2 regions of the Nocardioides houyundeii genome follow, and region 1 is predicted to be linked to the other one. Evidence: riboswitches for the same ligand, from Rfam matches in the RefSeq annotation. Region 1 holds a riboswitch; the other holds the start of a gene.
The links. A riboswitch is a leader RNA that binds a small molecule or an ion and turns the genes downstream of it on or off. The one in region 1 is predicted to bind thiamine pyrophosphate.

Region 1 (3,200 bases):
CGCTGGCGCTGCTGGGGCACACCCCGGCCGACATCCGCTCCTTCCTGGTCACCCACGCCCACCGCGACCACTACACCCAGGCGGTCGCGCTGCGCACCGAGCACGGCGCCCACGTCAGCCTCGGGATCGGCGACAAGGGGTCGCTCGACGAGATCCAGGACGGCTTCAGCGGCGGGGACCCGCACATGGCGATGCTGCTGCGCGCCGGTGCCACCGACATCGCCAAGATCTGGGGCAACCACGCCGGGGAGGCCGAGCCGGACCCCTCGGTCTGGGGCTACCCCGACACCTGGCTGGACGGCGACCACCAGATCGCCGTGGGAGGGCGCCGGCTGGACGCGGTCGCCACGCCGGGTCACACCCAGGGCCACTTCGTCTTCGCCGACACCGCGGCCGGGCTGCTCTTCTCCGGCGACCACGTGCTGCCCACCATCACCCCCTCCATCGGCTTCGAGGGCGGGACCCCGGAGCAGCCGCTGGGTGACTTCATGACCTCGCTCGCCAAGGTCCGCGCCCTGCCCGACCTGCGCCTGCTCCCGGCCCACGGACCCCTGGCGCCCTCCTCGCACGCCAGGGCCGAGGAGCTGCTGGCCCACCACGAGCACCGGCTGGCGCAGTGCCTGGAGATCGTGGGCTCGGGCGAGCGGACGGCGTACGAGGTGGCGGGTGGACTGGGCTGGACCCGGCACGAGCGCCGGCTGGAGAGCCTGGACGTGTTCAACACCGCCCTGGCCACGATGGAGACCCGGGCCCACCTGGTGCTGCTGGTGGCCCGCGGCGACGTCACCGTCGCCGACGTGGACGGCGTGGACGTCTACCGGCGCGTCAGCCAGGCCTGAGATGGGCGGCCAGCCCGGCGACCCGCTGGTCCTCTACATCGCCGGCTGGGGACGCAGCGGGTCCACCCTGGCGGAGCGGCTGCTCGCCGAGATCGACGGCGTCACCCTGCTCGGGGAGGTCGTGCACCTGTGGGAGCGGGGCGTGCGCGAGGACCAGCTGTGCGCGTGCCAGTGCCCGTTCCACCAGTGCCCCTTCTGGAGCGAGGTGGGGCGCCTCGCCTTCGATGGGTGGGAGCGGGTCGAGGTGGACCGGATCGCCGAGCTCAAGTCGCAGGTGGACCGCCAGCGCCGGCTGCCGCGCACGGTACGGCGCCGACCGGACGCCGCCACTCGCGCCGCCATCGAGGAGTACGCCGGCTGGTTCCGCGCCGTCTACGCCGCGGCCCAGCAGGTCAGCGGCGCCCGGATCCTGGTCGACTCCAGCAAGGAGATCCCCACGGCCGTGACCCTGAGCCACCTTGAGGACCTGGACCTGCGGGTGCTGCACATCGTGCGCGACGCCCGCGGGGTGGCGCACTCCTGGGCCAAGGTGGTGGCCCGCCCCGAGGCGGACGGCGAGCCGATGCCGCGCTTTTCCCCGGCCCGCAGCACCGCCCTGTGGATGTCGGGCAACCTGACGGTCCAGGGGCTGGCCTGGCGCGGCGTCCCGGTGACCCGGCTGCGCTACGAGGACCTGGTGGCCTCCCCGGCCGAGGCCGTTGCCGGGGCCTGGGACGCGCTCGGGCTGCCGGGCCGGCCGGAGCTGCCGATGGTGGACGACCACAGCATCGAGCTGCACCCGAGCCACTCGGTGGCGGGCAACCCGATGCGGTTCCGCACCGGGATCACCGAGCTGCGCGCCGACGACGCGTGGCGCACCCGGATGTCGCGCTCGGACCGGGCTGTGGTGACCGCGATCGCGTGGCCGCTGCTGAAGCGGTTCGGCTATCTGTAGGCTGGCCGGCACAAGACAGGGGAGCACTTCGTCCGCGAGGACTCGGGTGCTGAGAGTGCGGATCCGCCGCAGACCCTAAGAACCTGCTCCGGTTAGCACCGGCGAAGGGAGTCATCACGTGAACACGCACGCCTGCACGAGCCCGAGGCTCACCACGTTCCACCGGGCGACGGCACTGGCACTGACCGGTGCGCTGCTCGGCGCCTGCAGCCTGCTCGGGGGTGAGGACAAGGCCGCCGAGGCCGGCGGGGCGAGCGAGGTGGTGCTGGTCACCCACGACTCCTTCTCGCTGCCCGAGGAGCTGCTCGCGGAGTTCCGCGAGGAGTACGGCCACGAGGTGGTGGTGCGCTCCTCCGGCGACGCCGGCGCGCTGAGCGCCAAGCTGGCGCTGACCAAGGAGAACCCCACCGGCGACGTGGCGTTCGGGGTCGACAACACCTTCGCCTCCCGGGTCCTGGACGAAGGGGTCTTCGCCCCCTACGACCCGCCGCGAGCCCCCGGCGCCGGTCGCTACGAGCTCCCCGAGGGCTCCGACCGGCTCACCCCGGTCGACGTGGCGGCCGTCTGCGTCAACATCGACGACACCTGGTTCGCCGAGCAGGACGTGGCCCCGCCGCGGACGCTGGCGGACCTGACGAAGCCGGCGTACCGGGACCTGATGGTGACCCCGGCCGCGTCGACCTCATCGCCGGGCATGGCCTTCCTGCTGACCACGGTCGCCGCCTTCGGCGAGGAGTGGCCGGCGTACTGGTCGGAGCTGCTGGACAACGGCCTCAAGGTCGTCGACGGCTGGTCGGACGCCTACTACACCGACTTCACCCAGGGCGGCGAGGGCGGGGAGCGGCCCATCGTGGTCTCCTACGACTCCTCACCCGCGTTCACCGTGCCCGAGGGGGCGGAGAAGTCCACGACCAGCGCGCTGCTGGAGACCTGCTTCCAGCAGGTGGAGTACGCCGGGGTGCTCAAGGGTGCGGCCAACCCCGAGGGTGCGAGGGACCTGGTCGCGTTCCTGCAGGAGCCGAAGACCCAGGCGGCGCTGCCGGAGAGCATGTACGTCTTCCCGGTGGTCACGGGCGTGGACCTGCCCGAGGACTGGGCCCGGTACGCCGCCCGCCCCGAGGACCCCTACACGGTCGACCCCGCCGACATCGCGACCAACCGGGACAAGTGGCTCCAGCAGTGGACCGACCTCACCACCGAGTGACTCCTCACCCGGCGAGCGGGGTGCGGCCGCCCCGGCGGCTGCTGGTCCTGGGCGCCCTGGCAACGGGGCCGCTGCTGGTCCTCGGCGTCTTCTTCGTGCTGCCCGTCGCCGCGATGGTGGGCCGCGGCTTCGTCGTCGACGGACACCTCGACGTCCCAGGGGTGCTCCAGGTCCTGGCCCGGCCCCGGGTGGGGCGGGTGCTGGCCTTCACCCTGGGCTCCGC
Region 2 (3,200 bases), 1.5 Mb from region 1:
GCTCGCGGCACCACCTCGCCGTTGACGGCCACCGCGACTCCGGGACGAAGGCCCCCCAGCAGCTCGGCCACGGTGCCCGGCGGCACCTCGGCGGGCGAGCCGTTCAGCACGATCCTCATTGCGGCACGCTCCTGCTCGGCGCCGTCTGCCACGCCCCGGTCGGCGGGTGGACGGCGTCGAATCGACGTGGGTCCCAGGCCGGCTCGCTCGCACCGCCGTCCAGCTGGTCGGCGATCAGCACCGCGGTGAGCGGGGCCAGCAGCACCCCGTGCCGGTGGTGCCCCGCGGCCAGCAGCACCTCCGGCAGGTGGGTGGCACCCACCAGCGGACGGTGGTCGACGGAGGCCGGGCGGTCCCGGGCGACCGCCTCGGCGAAGGTGGCGCGGTCCAGTCCGGGCAGCAGGGTCCGCGCCGCCGCCAGCAGGGTCGCCAGGCCCTCCAGCGTCACCACCGGCGGTGCGGCGTGCTCGCTCTGGGTGGCACCGATGACCACCTCGCCGTCCGGGCGGGGCACGACGTAGACCGGAGTGCCCCGCACCCAGCCGCGCAGGGTGCGCCGGGGCGGGTCGGGGCAGTGCGCGCGCACCACCTCCCCGCGGACCCCGCGCACCAGGTGGGCGAACGGCGGGGGCAGGGTGGTCCCGGTCGCCACGACAGTGACGTCGGCCGGCCCGGTGGCGGCCGGGACCACCCGGCACCGGCGTCGCAGCGCCCGCACCACGACCCGGGGGTCGACGCTGTGGTCGCGGGGCAGCAGAGCGGCTCCCGCGCAGCCTCGGGCCAGGGCAGGCTCCAGGACCCGGGCGTCGCGAGGGTCGAGCCGCTCCAGGGGCTCGCCGTGGTCGGTGAGGAGCGACAGCAGTCGGCCCAGGTCGTCGGCGTCCCCGGCGTCGTGGGCCACCAGCATGGTGCCGACCGGCCGCAGCGGCACCCCCAGGTCCTGGGCCAGCCCCGGCCACAGGTCGGCACTGCGCCGACCGGTCCGGAGCAGGTCGGCCTCACCGTGCCAGGCCTCGCCGGCCGGGCTCAGCATCCCGGCCGCGGCCCAGGAGGCGCCGCTGCCGGGCGCGGGGTCGACCACCTCGACGCGGTGCCCGCGACGCCCCAGCTCCAGGGCGCAGGTGAGCCCGATGATCCCCGCGCCCAGCACCCGGACGCGGAGCGTGCTGTCCTCGACGGTCATGTCAGGCTCCTCAGGCCGACGCCGTCACGAGCTCCTTGGCCGCGGCCACCGGATCTCGCGCGCCCCAGATCCCCGCGATGACCGCGACACCGTGCGCCCCGGTGGCGCGCGCCTGGACCGCGCGTGCCGCGGTCACCCCGCCGATGGCGAAGAGAGGCAGCACCCCCTGAGCGGACTCGATCGCCCCCGGTCCCAGGGGCGTGGGCAGTCCCGACTTGCTGCGCGTGCCCCAAACCGGCCCGAACCCGGCGTACGTCGCCCCGTCGGCGCGCGCCTGCGCCACCGCCTGTGGGTCCCGGCACGTCGCCCCCACCAGCAGGTCGGGCGCCAGTCGTCGCGCCACCGCGACCGGGAGGTCGTCGGCTCCCAGGTGCACGCCGTCCGCCCCGGTCGCCAGGGCGATGTCGACCCGGTCGTTGACCACCACGGTGGCGCCGTGGGAGCGGACGGCCGCGATGACCAGGGTGACCAGCGCCAGCAGCTCGCGGTCGCCGGCCCCCTTGGCCCGGACCTGGAAGCCGTCGACCCCGGCCTCGGCGAGGGCGGTGAGCAGGGTCAGGTCGTCGGTGGCCGAGACGAGGCAGAACAGACGGGGCAGGATGGTGGGGTACACGTGAGCTCCTCGACGCTTCCTTCGCCGGCATGACCCGGATCAGGTTCGACGGTCGGAGCGGAACAGCTCCCTCTCAGCCCGCTGCCGCAGGCTCCCGTGGTGGACGCCTCCGACGCTAGCAGCGCCAGGCAACCACGTCGAGACGTCTCAGCGACCCGCGACGAGCACCGGTGCCGGGGAGACGGTCAGCGCCACCCGGTCGCCGGGGCGCAGCTGCGTCGCGGCCGAGCTGGCCAGCTGCACGAGGACGTCCGTGCCGTCCTCCAGCGCACAGTGCACCCGCGAGACCGGACCCAGGAAGCCGACGGAGGTGACCGTGGTGGTGGCTCCGGGATCCGCGACGAGCCCGATCGACTCGGGGCGGACCAGCGCCAGCCCCTCGCCGGTGGCGGAGCCGGCCAGCACGGGCACCCGCTGGCCGAGCACGACGGCCTCGGCGCCCTCCACGTGCGCCGGCAGCCGGTTGGAGAGTCCCACGAAGGCCCCCACGAACGGGGTGGCCGGCGCGGAGTAGAGCTCGGTCGGAGGTGCCAGCTGCTCCAGCCGTCCCGCGTTCATCACACCCACCCGGTCGGCGACGGCGAGCGCCTCCTCCTGGTCGTGGGTGACGAACAACGTGGTGGTCCCGACCTCGAGCTGCACCCGTCTGATCTCGTCACGCAGCTGGACCCGCACCTTGGCGTCCAGCGCGGACAGCGGCTCGTCGAGCAGCAGCACGGACGGCTCGAAGGCCAGCGCGCGAGCCAGTGCCACCCGCTGCTGCTGACCTCCGGAGAGCTCGTGGGCGTAGCGGTCGGCCTGGGTGTGGAGCCCGACGAGGTCGAGCATCGCACCGGCACGCTCGCGGCGCGCCGCGCGGCCGGTGCCGCGCAGCCGGAGCCCGAAGGCCACGTTGTCGATCACGGTCATGTGCGGGAAGAGGCTGTAGGCCTGGAACACCATCCCCATGTCCCGCTTGTTGGCCGGCACCCTGGTGACGTCCCGTCCGCCCACGCTCACGGTCCCCGAGGTGGCCCGGTCGAGGCCGGCCAGGATGCGCAGGGCGGTGGTCTTGCCGCAGCCCGAGGGACCCAGCAGCACGATCATCTCGCCGGGGTCGATCTCCAGGTCGAAGCCGTCCAGGGCGCGCACCGAGCCGTAGACGCGGGTCAGGTCCTTGAGCTGGACAGCGAGACCGCGTCCTGTCATCGGTGGGGCGGTCATCGTCCGGCTCCTTGCTGGTGGCGGTTCCGGCTGAGGAAGGTGAACCCCAGCAGCAGGAACGTGGTCAGGGCCATGGTCGCGAGGGCGCCTGCCATCGCGGCCGGGCCGTTGCTCTTGTAGATGGAGGCCATCGCGACCGGCATGGTGTCGAAGTGCAGCAGCGAGGCGAAGGTGAACTCTCCCAGCACCAGGGCCACCGAG

Region 2: linked by a shared signal. The riboswitch ahead of thiE (thiamine phosphate synthase) and the one ahead of C0R66_RS16055 (thiamine ABC transporter substrate-binding protein) in region 1 are both predicted to bind thiamine pyrophosphate.

Annotation. Positions count from the first base shown of each region.
Region 1 covers NZ_CP025581.1:3,334,800-3,337,999, reverse strand. The annotation lists gene C0R66_RS16065 (MBL fold metallo-hydrolase) at 1-839, shown strand, start outside; gene C0R66_RS16060 (sulfotransferase) at 841-1,773, shown strand; TPP riboswitch at 1,781-1,900, shown strand; gene C0R66_RS16055 (thiamine ABC transporter substrate-binding protein) at 1,892-2,977, shown strand; gene C0R66_RS16050 (ABC transporter permease) at 2,974-3,200, shown strand, end outside.
Region 2 covers NZ_CP025581.1:967,008-970,207, reverse strand. The annotation lists gene thiS (sulfur carrier protein ThiS) at 1-119, opposite strand, end outside; gene C0R66_RS04690 (FAD-dependent oxidoreductase) at 116-1,183, opposite strand; gene thiE (thiamine phosphate synthase) at 1,194-1,796, opposite strand; TPP riboswitch at 1,795-1,904, opposite strand; gene C0R66_RS04680 (ABC transporter ATP-binding protein) at 1,944-2,999, opposite strand; gene C0R66_RS04675 (ABC transporter permease) at 2,996-3,200, opposite strand, start outside.